DNA from 4 places in the Methylophaga sp. UBA2513 genome. Region 1 is predicted to be linked to each of the others. Evidence: riboswitches for the same ligand, from Rfam matches in the RefSeq annotation. Region 1 holds a riboswitch; each other region holds the start of a gene.
What was found. A riboswitch is a leader RNA that binds a small molecule or an ion and turns the genes downstream of it on or off. The one in region 1 is predicted to bind cyclic di-GMP.

Region 1 (4,439 bases):
TATGGAAACGATAGAAATCAAGTCATGTGATGACGCCACAACCCTCTCCTTGAGGATCGTTGGTGGCAACGAGGAGGGCTCAAACTTTGTTGCCTCTGTTACTGGCGCTCCATTTATAGGTGAAGTCAATACAACAACCTATTTTGTCGGCCCGCCAAGTCTTCTGTTTCGGGATATGGCAGACAACTGGCGAGGCTGGAAAGGGGAGAAGATATGGGGAGCTTTGGACGGAGAGTTCATGCTCACGGCAACGGCTATGCATGTTCAAGGTGTCAGCAAACTTGATTTCTTTCTATAGATTTCTCACTCACACACTTCATCAATTTACTAAATGAAACTCATCACTGAGTTCTTAGTCAGTACCCCTCTAAACATTAATTTCCCACGGAGGAGGAGAACCTATGGAGTATGTTGGCCCCGTCAGCTCTGCTGTTATGGCCATTATCTGGCTTGTCTATTTACAGTTAATTCTTAGTCAATATCGCCGTAATAATCGGCCCTATCTTCTTTTTCACCATGCTCAAAATGAGAACCCCGATGCGCTGTGTATGTTGGTGAATATGGGGGAGCGGCCTGTTCATGTGGTGTGTGTACAAGCCGTGATAAAAATGACGTCCGGGGAGGAGCATAAGCTTGCTGTGACCGAGTTTGAGCGCATTAATGTTACGGAGCAAAATGTGCAGCAAACCTTGCGTCAAGGGCCGTTGCTAAATGGTAGTTATCTGATTTTAGGAACATTTCGAGACATTATTGAAAAGACTCAAAATGAAATAGGTTTAAACGCTTCACTGGAAGACGTTGAATGTCTCGAGTTAAGATCCGCAGTAATTCATGCGCCAAGTAAACACCCTGTTGGGGCGAAACGCGCATTTGTGTTGAAGCACAATACAGGCACTTGCGTTTATCCAAAAGACATCAATACTAGGCAGATGGTAAAACGAAAAGACAAACAAGAAGTCGCGCAGTGGATAGAGTCTGAGCTACATCCACGTGAGAATAATGAATAGTAATAGTGATAAGCGCGACTGTTTTGAGTTGGGTGCCAGCGTTGATTCAGTTTCTGTTTGCTGTGGTGGCGATGCACTTTATTGCCAAGTGCATGCAAGAAGCGATCTTTATTGAGAACCTAGCTTATGGTGGGGAAAAGTCAGGGCTACTCGCTCTCTGGTTTGGTCATTTTTCACTTTAGCTTGTTACGTTATTTTCGCGCTGAGTTTGATTTATCTACTTGATACATAGTTGTATTCCTAACCAGCTTTGCCTGTTCAGATTGATGTGAGTGGGGAAGTCTTAATGCTAGAAATCGCCAAAACCCACTTTTATATAGGCCTTCTAGTACCAATGTACAATTGATTGAGCTATAAAAGCGATTTACCCTGTAGCTGTAGTAAATTAATTTCTTAATAAAGCCAACCTTGGTGTGAGCCAAGCACGGAAAGCTTCAGGTCTTTATAAGTAGTGAATAAAGATGGCTGGGTTGCAGAATAACAAAGGCTTATGTAATGAAGTTATTTAGCAAAAACTTATTAATCGCACTCGGGTTGTTAATTATGGCGCCGTTGACTGCTAACGCAGCAACTGTCCATCTTGATGCAAAAACAAACACTTCTTCGAATGCTGTTGAACTCAACCTGAAAGCAGGTACTTATTCAATAAGCCCATTTAAAGATGACACATACACAGCGTGGAATGCTTGGGGTAAAGTGCAAGGTTGTAGTGCTGATGGCACTGGTTGTTCAAAAGGCTGGGTCAACAACTACTCATTCACTACACCGTCTGGCACTACTCATATCATCACTAGCGATACTGGTAGATATGAGACAGCAGATTTAGCGCTGCTGAACGCACTTGGTGCAACATTTACACTGTTATCTGATGCCACAGTTCAGTTCTTCATCAATGATAGTAACTACGGTGACAACATCGGTGGTATGTCATTAAATGTATCTGCAGTGCCTATTCCTGCTGCAGCATTCTTGTTTGCGCCTGCATTATTAGGTTTCATGGGCTTACGTCGTAGAGCTCAAAAAACAGTCGCTTAATACCCAGACTGTTAAACCGATTAAAGCCGTAATGATTAAGTTCATTACGGCTTTTTTATTGCCTGAAAGAAACTTATGGCAAGATGATATGGCAAATGAACCTTTTTTTTTGTGGCTGAGAGAAGAGTCTTTCGGCGTTTGAGTAAAGAGATTGTCATTTACCCATAGAGTTAATTATATGAACATCGATCAAGCTGATGCCGACTCAGGATATCTACAGGAAACATTGACCTTTGATCAAACCAGCGAATTGCCGGGTAAGGTATTACTTGAGTTTGGTGCGCCCTGGTGTGGTCATTGTCAGGCAGCACGTGCAGCGATCAACGAAGTGATCAATGAACATACGGAGCTGCGTCATATCAAAATCTATGATGGCAAGGGCAAGCGACTGGGCCGTGGGTTTAGGGTCAAACTCTGGCCGACATTGATACTGCTAGACAATGGTCAAGAAGTGGATCGTCTGGTGCGGCCATTACGTGCTGAAGAGGTTCGTGAATTGATGTCGAAACTCAACTAAGCGGAGCCAGTTTTGCCCTTGTCCCGACTGATTTTCTCTGAGAATAGTTATGCATATAAACCATGTGTAACGGTTTAAGGAGCCACTACCCAGACTATCTGAAGATAAATAGCCTGGGTATCTCGGCGTTATTCGGAAAGGGCCGTGACGATTTGTTGTGTGTTGTATTGCATTAGTTTTATATAGGTTGCAGCCGGGCCATTTTCTTCAGATAACGACTCGGGATAGAGTCTGCCGCCTGGTTTTGCCCCGGTGGCGTTAGCAATCTGCTTGATCAAACGGGTGTTATTAGAGTTTTCAAGAAAATAACGTGTTACGCCAAGCTGTTTAATCTGATCGATGAGTTTAGCGATGGTAGCAGCTGAGGCTTCGGTTTCTGTGGATACGCCCTGGGGAGACAAAAACCTGACGCCATAGGCTTTTGTGTAATAACTAAATGCGTCATGGCTGGTTAAAATGTCACGTTTGTCAGTGGGCAGGCTTGTCAGCTTTGCGTGGATATTGGCATCCAGTGCCGTCAGTTTTTCCCTGTACGCTTGAGCAGCCTGTTGTATTTCATTTGTCAGATCTGGTCTGACTTCAATCAAGGCCGCTTCAATATTATTAACCCAAACCTGAACATTATCGACATCATTCCATACGTGTGGATCCGTTCTGAACTGGCCATAGCCGGCTGTTACAGAATAGGTCTCAATACCTTTTGAAACAGCAATCGGAGCTGTGCTGGTGCCGGCGGCTTTCGCTAAACGTTGAAACCAGTTCTCTAAACCCATGCCACTTAAAAAGATGACGTCTGCGGATTTGATTAACTTTACATCACCTGGGGAGGGCTCGTAGCTGTGTGGGTCACCATTAGGTGGCACAATACTGGTCACTTTTACATGCTTGCCACCTACGTTTTTGACGACATCAGCCAAAATGCCAAAGCTGGTGACAGCATTGATAGTGTTAGCGGAAGCGGATTTGATGACAAAAGTTAGGCCGATAAGAATCAGATAGGTGAATAACGGTTTATACATAGTGAACCTTTTGTTTTGATACTAGAGTTTGTAGCGATAGAACCACTGCTTTAACACCCCTTGTGGGGCAACGCACAGAGTGACAAGATAGATAAAACTGCTGGTCAAAATAATAGTTGGTCCGGACGCCGAACCTAAGTGGTAAGAAATTAGCAGACCGATAAAGCCAGAAAAGGCACCACTCGATGCAGCAATGACCAGCATCATTGGCAGTGTTCTGGTCCACAGTTGAGCGATAGCAGCGGGTAACATCATGATTCCTACAGCCATAAGCGTGCCTAATGTCTGAAAGCCGGCGACCAAGTTCAACACAACCAGAAATAAAAATAAGAAATGATAAACAGGGCCATAACCACCTACGGCTTTTAAGAAGCCGGGATCAAAGCAATCAACCACCAGTGGTCGATAGATAATGGCTAACACAATAAGACTCAAGCTAGTTACGCCACCCACCAGATACAATGATTGGGCATCAATCGCCAGTATGGTGCCAAAGAGTACGTGTAAGAGATCAATATTTGACCCACGCATTGAGACGATTAATACACCCAGTGCCAGTGAGGTCAGATAAAACGTAGCAAAGCTGGCATCTTCTTTTAATATCGTGGTGCGACTGACAAAGCCTGATAGTAATGCCACGCTGATACCGGCAACCAAACCGCCAATGCCCATGGCAATCAGTGATAAGCCTCCAGCAACCAAAAAGCCTATCGCTGCGCCAGGTAATACGGCATGACTCATGGCATCCCCGATTAGGCTCATTCGACGTAGCAATAACAACACGCCGACGGGGCCGGCACTCAAACCCAGTGATACAGAGGCAATAAGCGCCCGTCGCATAAATCCGTAATCTGCAAAAGG
Region 2 (4,439 bases), on a different contig from region 1:
ACGTATCGCGTTTTCAAAAGAGCATTTTTCACGTCGATCATAATCAACAATTGTTTTACACTGCTGGGACATTCATGCGTTTGCTATAGGAGAGACTTATGTCATCGGTCAATAAAAGCAGTAGTCTGATTCTTGGTGTCGCTTTATTTCTCGGTCTTAGTACCCTGGGTTGGTTTCTATCTAATGCTGCAATCGAATATAAAGAATACGAACGAACAGTTACAGTAAAAGGGCTAGCTGAACAAGAGTTCACTGCAGATATCGTCATCTGGCCAATCCAGTTCACTCTGGCAAGTAATAATTTACAAGGCTTATACAATGATGTTGATAGCAATACCAACACCATTATTTCGTTTCTGACCCAACAAGGTATAAAACGTGATGATGTCACCATCAGCGCGCCAGCCATCACCGACAAATCTGCACAGCAATATGGTGGCAATCAACGTGCTGAATTTCGATATACGGCTGTACAGACCGTTACTGTATATTCAGAGGCCATTGACACCGTCAGAGAAGTGATGGGGCAACTCTCTGAACTTGGCAAGCAAGGCATTGTGTTAACAGGCAATAATTACGCGGCTCAACCAGAGTATTTATTTACACGTCTTAATTCAATTAAGCCTCAGATGATTGAAGAAGCGACACGTAAAGCCCGTGAAGTAGCAGAAAAATTTGCTCAAGACTCAGACAGCACCTTGGGTAAAATTCGTAAGGCGCGCCAAGGCCAATTCAGCATCAGTTCACGCGACAACAATAATCCACAAATAAAAAAGGTACGCGTTGTTTCTACCATAGAGTATTACTTATCTGATTAATGTCAGAACACAATAAACGACACAAGGGCCGTGGCTCAGTAAATAACATCGATGGTCGTTTTAATGAGTTTCAACGCACTGAGGTTGATGATGGCTGGTTTCATAGTGAAGTCAGTCCTCTTTCGACAGAGGTAAGTGAAGAAACACCTCGTAAAATTATCAGTCGAAACCAATCACCTGATCTACCATTTCAGCAAACGATTAACCCTTACCGTGGCTGTGAGCATGGCTGCATTTATTGTTACGCCAGACCTACCCACGCTTATCTGGGATTGTCTCCAGGCTTGGATTTTGAAACAAAACTCACGGTCAAACCCAATGCTGCTGACTTACTTCGGCATGAGTTAATGGCAAAGAATTACCAGTGCTCAATACTATCTCTTGGCGCTAACACTGATCCTTATCAGCCAATAGAACGTGATCATAAACTCACACGACAGATACTCAAGGTGATGCTGGAATTTAGCCATCCAGTTAATATTGTCACAAAGTCATCTATGATAGAACGTGATATCGACATACTTAAACAACTTGCAGAAAAACAACTGGTACATGTGCAATTGTCTATCACGACCTTGGATAAAACACTTGCCAGAAAACTTGAGCCAAGAGCCAGCAGTGCACAAAGACGCCTGCAAACGATTAGCATATTAAAGGGTAATGGCATCCCTGTTTCTGTTCTGATTGCCCCTGTCATTCCTGTTCTTACAGATACAGAGTTAGAAGCGATTATTGATGCTTCTGCAAAAGCAGGCGCTAGCAATATTGACTATATTTTTGTGAGATTACCAAGAGAAGTCAGCCCCCTCTTCAATGATTGGTTACACAGTCATTATCCAGATAAGGCTGAACATGTTATGAATCGCATTAAAGATTCCAGGAATGGCAAAACCAATGACCCACGATTTGGTTTTAGACTTGAAGGTCAGGGGTTCTATGCGGATATGATCAAAAAACGATTCAACGTAGCGGTAAAAAAATACCCCATAAACCAATCTTCATTGGTTCTACGAACCGACTTATTTCACAAACCATCAAAGCAAATGGATTTGTTTTAGAAAAGAGCATCTTTATTAGACATAAAAAAGGGGAACCGAAGTTCCCCTTTCAATCTAACTAACAATTGTTAACTTGATTTTTGATTTCAAGTTTTATGCTGCTACTGCAGTTTTTCTACGCATGCCCAATAATCCTAATAAGGCTGGTGCGAATAAAAATAATGCAGCTGGTACAGGTACTGCAGATACTGATACATCATATTTCAAAATACTAGATGTAGCGTCGATAATATCAACAGCGTAGTACACACCAGCAGTTAAAAATGCTGTAAAGCTAAAGTCGCCAGTGATGTTGAAGTACTGTGTACTACCAGTGTAACCACCTGATGGACCTGTGATTTCACTGAATACAAGTACTGCACTATCAAGAGCAGTAAATGGGTTAAATGACCATTCAACCTTTACTGCAGTATCAGTGTCTGAGGTTAAATCGAAGCCTGAAGACCAACTGCTTGATTCACCTACAGTACCACCTGCTAAAACTGTACTGTTGTTGTTTACATCAACGCTTTGAGAAGCACCTGATGAACCAATTCCAGTCAAATTTAACGTAGCGGCATTAACACCAACCGAAAACAAAAGAGCTACAGCAAATAGCATCGCTTTTTTCATAATAAATTCCTATTTAATCTATGAAGCAATGCAACCCGGCCATCTCCAATTACATTAGAGATCCGTGGCTTTCCGACCCCGTCTCACGACGAGTTTGGCTTTATAAAAAACACATCACAAATAACTAATGATGTGACCATCTGAACTATTTCAGATGATTCGATGGTACAAATCACTGAATTTCAGAACCATACCAGTTAGTTAAATCTGGGATGTAACGCACAGCATTTGCTTGATCGCGTGATAATGATCACAAAAAAACTGTGAACTGGTTGTGAATTATTGCAAGAATTAACAATGAGACTTTCTATACACCGGGAATATGGAGTTGCATTATCAGCTTCATTGCGTTATCGCTAGATAGCAGCGAACGCATGTCACTTTACAAAAGTTAACTTTTGTAAAGAAAATACAAAACACGTTATTTTCTATCGCGTCTGGTTGGGTTAGAATTTCCTTGCTGGTAAAACCCAGCGCTCAATTTCAAAGCCAACCTTGGTGTGAGCCAAGCACGGAAAGCTACAGGTCTCAATTCTACTGATAAAAATGAGATGGCTGAGTTGCATTTTCACTTTGCGAATAAGGAAAATGGCATGAAAAAAATGTTACAAAACCTTCTCTTGGGTGGCTTCATTCTTGGAGCAATATCCACAACAGCTATGGCTGCACCTCAGCCCGTTGATTTGTCTTCATGGAAGGCAAATGGTAACGGTAACTGGGTATTACAGTCGGGTAATAATGCTGTTCAACAAGGAATCAACGGTACTCCAACCGTCTTTCACAACAATAAAAATAGCCAGGGCACGGCATTATCAGGTCAGATAACAGTAAAGACGACTGCTGATGATGATTATATCGGGTTTGTCTTGGGTTATAACAATAACGATCTAACCAACTCATCTGCTGATTATTTACTCATCGACTGGAAACAAGGAGATCAAACCTATTACGGTGCTGGTCAAAAAGGACTGGCCATCTCACAGGTCAGGGACGTATTGGGTGATAACTCTGGTGCTTGGTCTCATGATCCAAGCAAAAATGTGACCGAATTAGCCCGTGCAACTAACTTGGGCGATACAGGTTGGCTAGATAATACAACATATGACTTTGATATTACCTTTACATCCTCTTTAGTTGAAGTCTTTGTCAATGGTATAAAAGAGTTAAGTATTACTGGTGCATTCAGTAATGGGTCTTTCGGTTTTTATAACTACAGCCAGCAAAGTGTGCTTTATGCTGGAATTGAAGAAGTTGATGTACCATCTGCAGTTCCTGTTCCTGGTGCATTATTAATGTTTGCTCCTGCTCTATTAGGATTTATCGGCCTGCGCCGTAAAGCGAAATAATATCCAGCAATAAAAAAGCCGTGGTCCTGTACCACGGCTTTTTCACAATACTCAATATCTTGTCAGATAATTGAAGTGTCTCAGAAAAGTTTAAATTTCCCGAGCTAGAGCACGTTTTTTCTACGTAGACCAAGGAACCCTAACAGGGCTGGGGCTAAAAGAAAAAATGCTGCAGGAACAGGGACTTCAGAAACTGATTGCAGTGATACGTCATATTTAAAGACGTTTCGATTACCATTCAGCAAATTAACAGAGGCAACTGTGCCTGCGTAAATCAAACCTGTAAACCTGAAATCACCTGAAATATCAAACAACTGAACTGGATCAACCCCATTATCAAAAGAAATGGTGGCTTCTGTCAGCGCAGCTACAGGATTAAATGACCACTCAATAATGGTAGAGGTATCTTCTGTTGTAGTCACATCGTAAGTTGAACTCCATGGCTCGTCACCGTTAGTGACGGTACCACTACCTAACACCGTGCTTCCTGTATCTACTGAGGTGGTCTGAGTGGCATTAGTTGACCCTGTTGGATTGATGGTGAGTGTCGCAGCATTAGCTGACACTGTGGCAAATAAAGCAATTGCAAATAGCATCGCTTGTTT
Region 3 (4,439 bases), on a different contig from region 1:
CATGTTAGTGTCTTTGACTCGATCGATGCTATTGTGAAGACGATCAGCCAGGAAGCACAAGCGGGTGATGAGATTTTAGTAATGAGTAATGGTGGTTTTGGCGGTATTCATCAGCGAATTTTAGAGGCGATAGCTTAAGAATGTTGGATCAGCAACAAATTGCATTAGCCATTACCGGTGCTTCTGGCGCGCCTTACGCGAAGCGTTTATTGCAGGTATTACTCAAGCAAGGGCTCACGGTACATTTAATGATTTCTACCGCTGGTAGAATTGTGCTCGCTGATGAACTCAATTGGAAGTTGCCTGCAAGAGCATCGGATGTGCAGGAAAAGCTGAGTCAGGAATTCGACTGTGTTCCTGAACAATTGCAGGTTTATGGTGAACAACAATGGTCATCACCACTGGCAAGTGGTTCACATCGCGTGCCCGCCATGATTGTGTGCCCATGTACCATGGGAACGTTATCAGCAATTGCTTGTGGTCAGAGTGATAATTTAATCAACCGCGCTGCCGACGTCATGCTTAAAGAAGATCGGAAATTGATCGTGGTTCCAAGAGAAGCGCCATTTTCTGTGATTCATCTCGAAAATATGTTGAAGTTAGCTAAACTGGGAGTCTGTATTTTGCCACCCAATCCTGGATTTTATTTTAATCCAACATCCTTAGCTGAAGTGGTCGATTTTGTTGTCGCGAGAATACTTGACCAAGCCAAGATAGAGCATGACTTGATGCCGCGATGGGGGGAGTAATGGGCTATTCGGGATTCGTCGTTAACTCACGTATAATGTGGCTTAAATTTAATGCCGTTCAGGAAAACCATGTCTGATATTGAAATTGCCCAACAGGCTGCCATGCAGGAAGTCATCCAGCTCGCCGAGGAAAAGCTGGGTCTTGCCTCTCAACATATTGACCCATACGGACATTTCAAAGCGAAAGTATCATTAGATGTCATGGATGAGTTGGCAAAACGGCCGGATGGTAAGTTAATCCTAGTAACTGCTATTAGTCCGACTCCTGCTGGTGAGGGAAAAACGACAACCACGATCGGCCTGAGTGATGCGCTAAACCGAATTGGTAAGAAATCCATTGTCTGTGTACGCGAACCTTCTATGGGGCCATGCTTTGGTTTGAAAGGCGGGGCTGCGGGTGGCGGTTATGCTCAGGTTGTACCCATGGAGGATATCAATCTTCACTTCACTGGCGATCTGCATGCAATAGCTTCTGCCCACAATTTATTATCAGCGATGATTGATAATCATATCCATCATGGAAATGCATTACAGTTGGATGCAAGACGTATTGTCTGGCAGCGAGTTATGGATATGAATGACCGTGCATTGCGGGATATCGTGGTGGGTATGGGTGGTCCTGCCAATGGTTATTTGCGTGAAGAGCGCTTTGATATTGTTGTTGCTTCGGAAGTTATGGCTATCTTTTGCCTAGCTAATTCTTTGCCTGAGCTGAAGCAACGCTTGGGAGATATCCTGATCGGCTATTCCGTTGATGGGACACCAAGATATGCTCGAGAAATCATGGCCCACGGTGCTATGGCTGCATTACTAAAAGAAGCGATAAAACCCAATCTTGTGCAGACCTTAGAAAATAATCCAGCCTTTGTTCATGGTGGTCCATTTGCGAACATAGCGCATGGCTGTAATTCAGTTATCTCAACCAAAATGGCACTTAAGCTGAGTGATTATGTGGTCACTGAGGCGGGCTTTGGAGCGGATTTAGGTGCTGAGAAATTTATTGATATTAAGTGTCGCAAAGCTGGGATTAAGCCAGATATGGCTGTTGTTGTCGCCACAGTAAAAGCCTTGAAATATCACGGTGGTCTGGAACTGAAAGAGCTTGGCGAAGAAAACCTCGATGCGTTAAAGGTGGGACTGGCTAATTTAAAACGGCATTTAAGCAACTTACAAAATGAGTTTGGTCTACGCTGTGTTGTTGCCATCAATCACTTTGTTAATGATAGCGATGCAGAAATAGAACTAATTACAACGGCTGTAAAAGAAATGGGAGCTGAAGCCATTCTTGCTCGTCATTGGGCACAAGGTGGGGCCGGTGCCGAAACACTGGCGGAACGTGTTGTCGAAATACTGGATAGCCCTGCTGAGCCTTGTCGTCTGTTATATCCTGATAGTTTACCGCTATGGGACAAAATTAATCAGGTTGCTAAACGTCTATATGGCAGTGGTGAAGTCGTTGCTGATAAAAAAGTGATGGATAAGATCGCTATGTTGAACGAGCAGCACGGGGATATTCCAGTTTGTATGGCAAAAACACCGTATTCTTTTAGCAGTGACCCGAGCTTACGTGGCACGGCTGAGAATCATACGCTGACAATTCGTGATGTTCGTCTGTCAAACGGTGCTGGTTTTCTGGTTGTACTTTGTGGGGATGTGATGACTATGCCTGGATTACCTAAGCACCCAGCTGCTGAACGTATTGATATTGATGATAATGGCTCAATAGTCGGGCTGTTTTGATATAAAAAAGCTCAAATATTAAGGGTGTTAAGCAAAAAAGCCGTAGAAGTTTATCACTACGGCTTTTTTCTTTTATGTGCTTAAATTTTTTAAGCCTGAGTATTCACCTTGCGGCGCAAACCAAGAAAACCTAACAACGCTGGAGCAAACATCCATAAGGCAGCAGGTACAGGCACTGCTGATGGCGTTTGGATATAACTAGCAAAGCCAGTTTCTTCAAAGTTAATTTCATGTGAAAGTGATGCATAAATGAATAATGCATTATCAAGCAGAATATCAGCAGAAGGTAATGTTGATATAGGGCCAGTGAAAAAGTCTTTATCAAACATCATCAGGCCAGACAGAGAAAAACTTTCTGTGAATTCAGACACCGGAAAAAGAGTGCTAGTTGTAAATAGAATCGCATCACCTGTGATATCAGGATTAAGACCTTTATTCACCATCGATGTAACGATATCTGTATTGAATGCATCAAGGTTTGCAATAGTATTATCTAATATACTGAGAGCAAACTGGCTGCCATCAAACAAAGTGGGGGCAGCTGTACCTGAGAGAACGTAATTTGATGATACGTATGTACTCACTGTGCCTGTGCTTGGAAGAGCATATGATGAGTAAAGGGTCGCTGATGCTAGGTCTGTATCGTAAGACCATGTAGCTGGTGCAGACTGGCCGAGCAATGAACTTAGGTCGCCATTAGCTGTTTGCCATGAACCATTAGTTGATAAGCTTGTTGCAGCTATAGCAGCGTTAGTTAAACCAGTAAATAAAGCCAGTGCGATAAAAACTATTTTTTTCATGTGTTCTTTCCTTAGATATTATTGCAGTACAGCCACCTTAGTATCATAAGGTCTGTAACTTTCCGTCCTTGGTTCACACCGAGTTTGGCTTTGGTTAAAGTGTTTCCAGAAAAAATAGTACCAAACAGATAATAATAAATAAAACGAAATTGTTAATTTTGTTCTCGATGTTTTTTTATTAAATCGTATGCTAACTGAATTTCTTTCGCTTGCTCTGTGGCAACGGCAATCATATCTTCTGGAACGCCTTGTCCCATGAGTTTATCCGGATGATATTGGCTCATCAGTTTTCGATAAGCACGTTTAATTTCTTGATTAGAACTCTTTTCAGTCACCCCAAGCGCTTTATAAGCATCGGCCAATTCATCAGAATAAGAGCGCTGCGGACCGGAAGAGTATTGCTGCTGATGACCTCTTGCGAAACTTGCCTGGCTCATCACCATATCCAGAATACGGTTAAACTCGGCCCGGTTATATCCTAACTGAGCAGAGACTTGTTCCAGAATATCTTTTTCTTGTGGATCAAGCTTACCATCGGCTAAGGCCATGACTATCAGGTAAACCAGTAAGACTTGTTTTAGATTAAACGTATTACCACAATGTTGTTTGAAATGATTCATTGTGTCTGTAATATCAAAGTCGGGTTCTGCGCCTCGCTTAAATTGGCGGATGGCTTCTTGTCGATGCTCACCCGACATCCCCATTTTTTTGATAAAGGCTTCCACGTGATCGATTTCAATCTGGCTGATTCGACCATCTGCCTTCGCTAGTTTCCCCATCAAAACAAACACAGTTTCAAGAAAAACTGTTTGACGGGTTTGACTTGTAAATGGATTAGCACCGCCCAGACCATACGCTCGTATACGGTCAGCAAAACCACCAAACAGTAAGCCAATCAGTGCGCCAAAAATTCCTAAAATGAGTAATCCTACACTCATCGTACTGAGTAATATAAAGCCTAGAATAAGGCCAATCCACTTAAACATAACAATTAACTTTTGTTTGAAATACTAAAATAAATAAGACCGAGCCCCCATAGCCCAAATACCCAGCTCAGTACTGGTAACCCTGCAAACATAGTTGTCGAGTAACCATCGAGACCGGTGATAACGGCAGCGCCTACCAAAAATGCAGCGCCAGAGGTAGCAGC
Region 4 (4,439 bases), on a different contig from region 1:
TAAAATACGTCAGGAAGGAGCAGATTTTATTGCAGGTCAGTTCGACACAGGTGGCGGCAGAAAAGCAGCAGCAGGCATAAACTTATTACAAGAAGCCGAGCTTGCAAGACTAATTTCTACTGTTGAGGACTATTACAGTAGCAATATCAACTAATACAAAGTCATTTATACTTATAATCAAAAGACTAAAAAACGATAGGATAAATTAGCACAGATGGCTCAGGGCAGGATCAGACAATACGACGCAAAAATTAATGCCATATCAAGACTGATTGATAGCGGTATTATCCTGCTAACGTTTTTAGCTTTATTCGACATTTTCCAAGCGACTTGGGATGTACTTTACATATGGAGTCTTTTGTTCGCTATTGTATTATTTAATTTTTTTGCTGAGTCGCAAGATGCCTATCGTTCGTGGCGGGGTACGGCGTTAAGGGAAGAAGTCTCTGCCGTCATGTTTTCATGGTTTACCAGTGTTTTTATTCTGGTCATGATTGATATCTTCTTTATTCATTCAGGCACCTATCTTGATAGCTTTGTCTTTTTGTGGTTTTTACTGACACCTATAGAGTTAATTTCCTGGCATGCCATTGTAAGAACATCATTGGCTATTCTTAGAGCTCGTGGTGTCAATACCAGAAATGTGGCTATTGTCGGTGAGACAATGTTAGGTAAACGGTTAGAAAGCGCATTTAACGAAATGGATTGGTCTGGATTTAGGCTGGTTGGATACTATGATGACCGTTCACAAAAACGGGTAGAAACAGAACCTAATCTGGTCGTAACAAATAAGAAAGCAGGTGATTTCAATCAACTCATTGAAGATTGTAAGGCAGGGAAGGTTGATACTGTTTACATCACCTTGGCTATGTCTGCTGAGCATAGAATCAGACACATTACTGAGCTATTAGCCGATAGTACGGCTTCTGTATATCTTGTTCCTGACTTATTCACATTTAACTTGCTTAATTCTCGATGGGTCGATTACCAGGGAATCACCGCCATTTCAGTCTATGAAACCCCTTTTGCTGGTATCGATAGTATCCTTAAACGGCTGGAAGATATTATCCTAAGTAGTCTTATCCTGACGATGATCGCTCTTCCTATGATGGTGATTGCCGCAGGGGTTAAATTGACATCGAAGGGCCCCGTGTTTTTCAAGCAAACACGCTACGGCATGGACGGTGAAAAAATTAAGGTATGGAAATTCCGTACGATGACGGTAACAGAGGATGGAGACACCGTCACACAAGCACAAAAAAATGATAGCCGTATCACACCATTTGGTGGCTTTTTGAGAAGAACATCACTGGATGAGTTACCCCAATTCTTTAATTCATTGGGCGGAAGTATGTCGATTGTAGGACCACGACCCCATGCTGTAGCGCATAACGAACAATACCGTGCTCAGATTCAAGGGTATATGTTGAGACATAAAGTCAAACCAGGTATTACGGGCTTAGCCCAGATAAATGGCTTTAGGGGGGAAACTGATACCTTGGACAAAATGCAAGGTCGTGTGCATTACGATCTAAAATATATACAGAACTGGTCATTACTTCTGGATATAGAAATTATTTTCTTAACGATATTTAAGGGGTTTGTAGGTAAAAATGCCTATTGAAATCTCGACTCAGCTTATTAGTAATTTTACTTAGGAAAATAAACTTGTTGCCTGTCCTGAGACACGGTATCATAGAAATACTACTGAAATAGATGCATCAATCTTGGGTGCTAGATAACACTCGTTATCGTGATTATTTTCAGTAGAAATCAGAACAATAGACATCAACGGTGATGGCTTTGTAGCAAGATCATATACAAATGGTCTTACACAATGTCAGCAGGTTAGATGTTGTGTAATTAAAGCCAAACTCGCTGTGAGGCGGGGTCGGAAAGCCACAGATCTTTAAATATAAAGATGGCTGGGTTGCATTGCTTGTTTTTTCAACCTATGCATAAGGAAGTTTATTATGAAAAAAGCGATGCTATTTATCGTAGCTATGATGTTTTCTGTTGCTGCCAACGCGGCGACATACAACTTAACAACTTCAGACAGTGCTACCATTTTCGATAATGGTTCAAGTGCAGTAAGTACATCATTTGGTGATACTACAACGTCTTTCACACTTGAAGTTATCGATGGCGGATTGTCTGCTATTGATTTTGACTTTTCTCCATCTAGCAAGTTTGTAGCTGGTACACTTACAATCGGAACTATGGTTTTCGCCGTTGCGCCTGATTTCACGACAATGTTAAACCTTGCAGAAGGTTTTTACGCTGTAACATTTGATATTCAACCTGCTTTGGGTAATATGTCATTTGGTGTTTCAGCTGTACCTGTTCCAGCAGCGTTATTCTTGTTTGCTCCAGCTCTATTGGGCTTTTTGGGTCTTCGTAGAAAAGCTGCTGTTGCCGCATAAGTAAAAGCAAAACAGAAAATAAAAAGGGAGCTTAAGCTCCCTTTTTATTGGCTGATGTTATTGTTAGTGACGAAGTCTAGGTCGACTACGTAAATATATGTAAACATTGTACCAAGGTACAATAGACAGACTCTGAACTAGACCCTTAACATGGAACCATCTGAAAAAGTCAGATAGGTAATTATCAAACTCAAATTTGATAATTAATTAAAGCCAAACTCGTCGTGAGGCGGGGTCGGAAAGCCACAGATCTTTGACGCTGAAGATGGCTGGGCTGCATTGCTTGTTTTAACTTATGCATAAGGAAGTTTATTATGAAAAAAGCGATGCTATTTTTAGTAGCTCTAATGTTCTCTGTTGGTGTTAATGCAGCGACTTTATCTTTTGACGTGGCGGGCGCATCGAATGCGACACAAGATGTCAGTATCTCCAGTGGACAAACTGTCTTAGGTGGTGGTTTTGTGACTGAAGGGACAGGTCCTAGTGATACGTGGAAGTCATTTTTCAATCTAAGTAGTTCTGAAGACACTTACGTAAAAATTGAATGGTCATTTAATCCAGAGTCGAATTTTACCAATGCTCAACTCGGATTTACAGCTGAAGCTGATTACCCAGTCTATACAACACTTATTGACATAACTGGTGATTACTCGTTTGTTATGTTTTTAGAAGCTGGTGTAAATTATGCTGTAGATATTCTTAACGCTAGCCGTGATGTATTCAAGTATGATGTTTCTGTGTCAGAAGTACCTGTGCCAGCAGCATTATTCTTGTTTGCTCCTGCTTTATTAGGCTTTTTAGGGCTTAGAAGAAAGAACGCAGTGGCTGCATAATAATACTTAAGTTAACAGTAGGTTAACTAAGATATTTTTGGAGGGAGCGAATGCTCCCTTTTTTTTTGAAAAATAGAGTGTTAATATCAATTTTGAATGTCAATTATAGATAAGGATTTTCTTCAATGTCTAAACGCTTGATCTTAATGTTTTCTTTATTATTATCTTTTTCTACAGCAGTATTAGCTGAAGAAGAACGTTATCTACTAAACTCTGGAGATATTTTAGATATCTCAGTATGGAACGAAGAAGCTCTGCAAAAGCAAGCAGTTGTTCTTCCTGATGGAGTGGTGACTTTCCCACTTGCAGGCGAAATAGTGGCTAAAGATAAAACAGTTGCCAATGTAGAGGCAGAATTAACTAAAAAGCTTGGTGAATATTTAGCTGACCCAGTTGTTACAGTATCCGTGACAAGTGTTGAAGGTAATAGAGTACATATTTTGGGGAAAGTACTTAATCCAGGGTCGTTTGTTATGAATCAACCACTAGATGCTATGCAGGCATTGAGTTTAGCCGGTGGATTATCACCCTATGCCGAAGAGAATAACATTATTGTGCTCAGGAGAGATGGAGAGAGCCAAAAAGTGCTCCCAGTCAAATACGCTGAAATTAAAAAAGGCAAACAACTCAAAACAAACATCACACTTGAGAGTGGTGATGTCATGATAATTCCTTAGTTCAACATAACTGTGAAGTTGATGAAAACAAAGCTATCACTGACAGTTGCTATTTTGTTCGCCAGCTCTGTAAATGCTGCAGAGTGGGGAATTGATTTTGAAGCTGACCCACAGTTTAAATACGATGATAATGAACTATTAAGGGAAGACAAAAAAGGTGACTTCAGTCTAAAAATTAACCCGACATTATCACTATCAAGAAATCTAGAGAATTCAGAGTCTCGATTACGGATGGGATATAGAATCAGTCGTTACCAAGACTTGAATGATCTTGATACTGAAAACCCTTTCATTGGTTTTTCTACATCTCGCTCGACTGAAAGAAGCTCTTATGGAATAAACCTAGATTATTCTGAAAGAGAGTCAAGATCTATCGCGGAAGAAGACACAGCAGATTTTAGCAATACATCTACAACCACGATTAAATCTATATCTCCAAATTTTAGTTATAGCTTGACTGAGTTAGATACAATTACAACCAGTGCTTCTTACCAAGAGCGGACACA

Region 2: linked by a shared signal. The riboswitch ahead of B3V56_RS00395 (PEP-CTERM sorting domain-containing protein) and the one ahead of B3V56_RS07245 (hypothetical protein) in region 1 are both predicted to bind cyclic di-GMP.
Region 3: linked by a shared signal. The riboswitch ahead of B3V56_RS12450 (hypothetical protein) and the one ahead of B3V56_RS07245 (hypothetical protein) in region 1 are both predicted to bind cyclic di-GMP.
Region 4: linked by a shared signal. The riboswitch ahead of B3V56_RS08495 (hypothetical protein) and the one ahead of B3V56_RS07245 (hypothetical protein) in region 1 are both predicted to bind cyclic di-GMP.

The regions. Positions count from the first base shown of each region.
Region 1 is NZ_DDNT01000010.1:276,559-280,997, reverse strand. It holds gene B3V56_RS07260 (DUF6228 family protein) at 2-298, shown strand; gene B3V56_RS07255 (hypothetical protein) at 402-1,007, shown strand; gene B3V56_RS07250 (hypothetical protein) at 1,013-1,189, shown strand; cyclic di-GMP riboswitch class I at 1,399-1,485, shown strand; gene B3V56_RS07245 (hypothetical protein) at 1,503-2,042, shown strand; gene B3V56_RS07240 (thioredoxin family protein) at 2,221-2,559, shown strand; gene B3V56_RS07235 (metal ABC transporter solute-binding protein, Zn/Mn family) at 2,688-3,578, opposite strand; gene B3V56_RS07230 (metal ABC transporter permease) at 3,600-4,439, opposite strand, start outside.
Region 2 is NZ_DDNT01000001.1:82,465-86,903, forward strand. It holds gene B3V56_RS00375 (alpha-L-glutamate ligase-like protein) at 1-43, shown strand, start outside; gene B3V56_RS00380 (SIMPL domain-containing protein) at 99-818, shown strand; gene B3V56_RS00385 (PA0069 family radical SAM protein) at 818-1,876, shown strand; gene B3V56_RS00390 (hypothetical protein) at 1,970-2,488, opposite strand; cyclic di-GMP riboswitch class I at 2,515-2,597, opposite strand; cyclic di-GMP riboswitch class I at 2,967-3,056, shown strand; gene B3V56_RS00395 (PEP-CTERM sorting domain-containing protein) at 3,082-3,834, shown strand; gene B3V56_RS00400 (hypothetical protein) at 3,939-4,439, opposite strand, start outside.
Region 3 is NZ_DDNT01000020.1:152,597-157,035, forward strand. It holds gene mpl (UDP-N-acetylmuramate:L-alanyl-gamma-D-glutamyl-meso-diaminopimelate ligase) at 1-138, shown strand, start outside; gene B3V56_RS12440 (UbiX family flavin prenyltransferase) at 141-749, shown strand; gene B3V56_RS12445 (formate--tetrahydrofolate ligase) at 819-2,489, shown strand; gene B3V56_RS12450 (hypothetical protein) at 2,579-3,289, opposite strand; cyclic di-GMP riboswitch class I at 3,309-3,388, opposite strand; gene djlA (co-chaperone DjlA) at 3,442-4,275, opposite strand; gene ubiB (ubiquinone biosynthesis regulatory protein kinase UbiB) at 4,281-4,439, opposite strand, start outside.
Region 4 is NZ_DDNT01000014.1:152,806-157,244, reverse strand. It holds gene B3V56_RS08510 (DHH family phosphoesterase) at 1-154, shown strand, start outside; gene B3V56_RS08505 (undecaprenyl-phosphate glucose phosphotransferase) at 215-1,624, shown strand; cyclic di-GMP riboswitch class I at 1,859-1,938, shown strand; gene B3V56_RS08500 (hypothetical protein) at 1,974-2,423, shown strand; cyclic di-GMP riboswitch class I at 2,626-2,705, shown strand; gene B3V56_RS08495 (hypothetical protein) at 2,738-3,256, shown strand; gene B3V56_RS08490 (polysaccharide biosynthesis/export family protein) at 3,382-3,933, shown strand; gene B3V56_RS08485 (hypothetical protein) at 3,955-4,439, shown strand, end outside.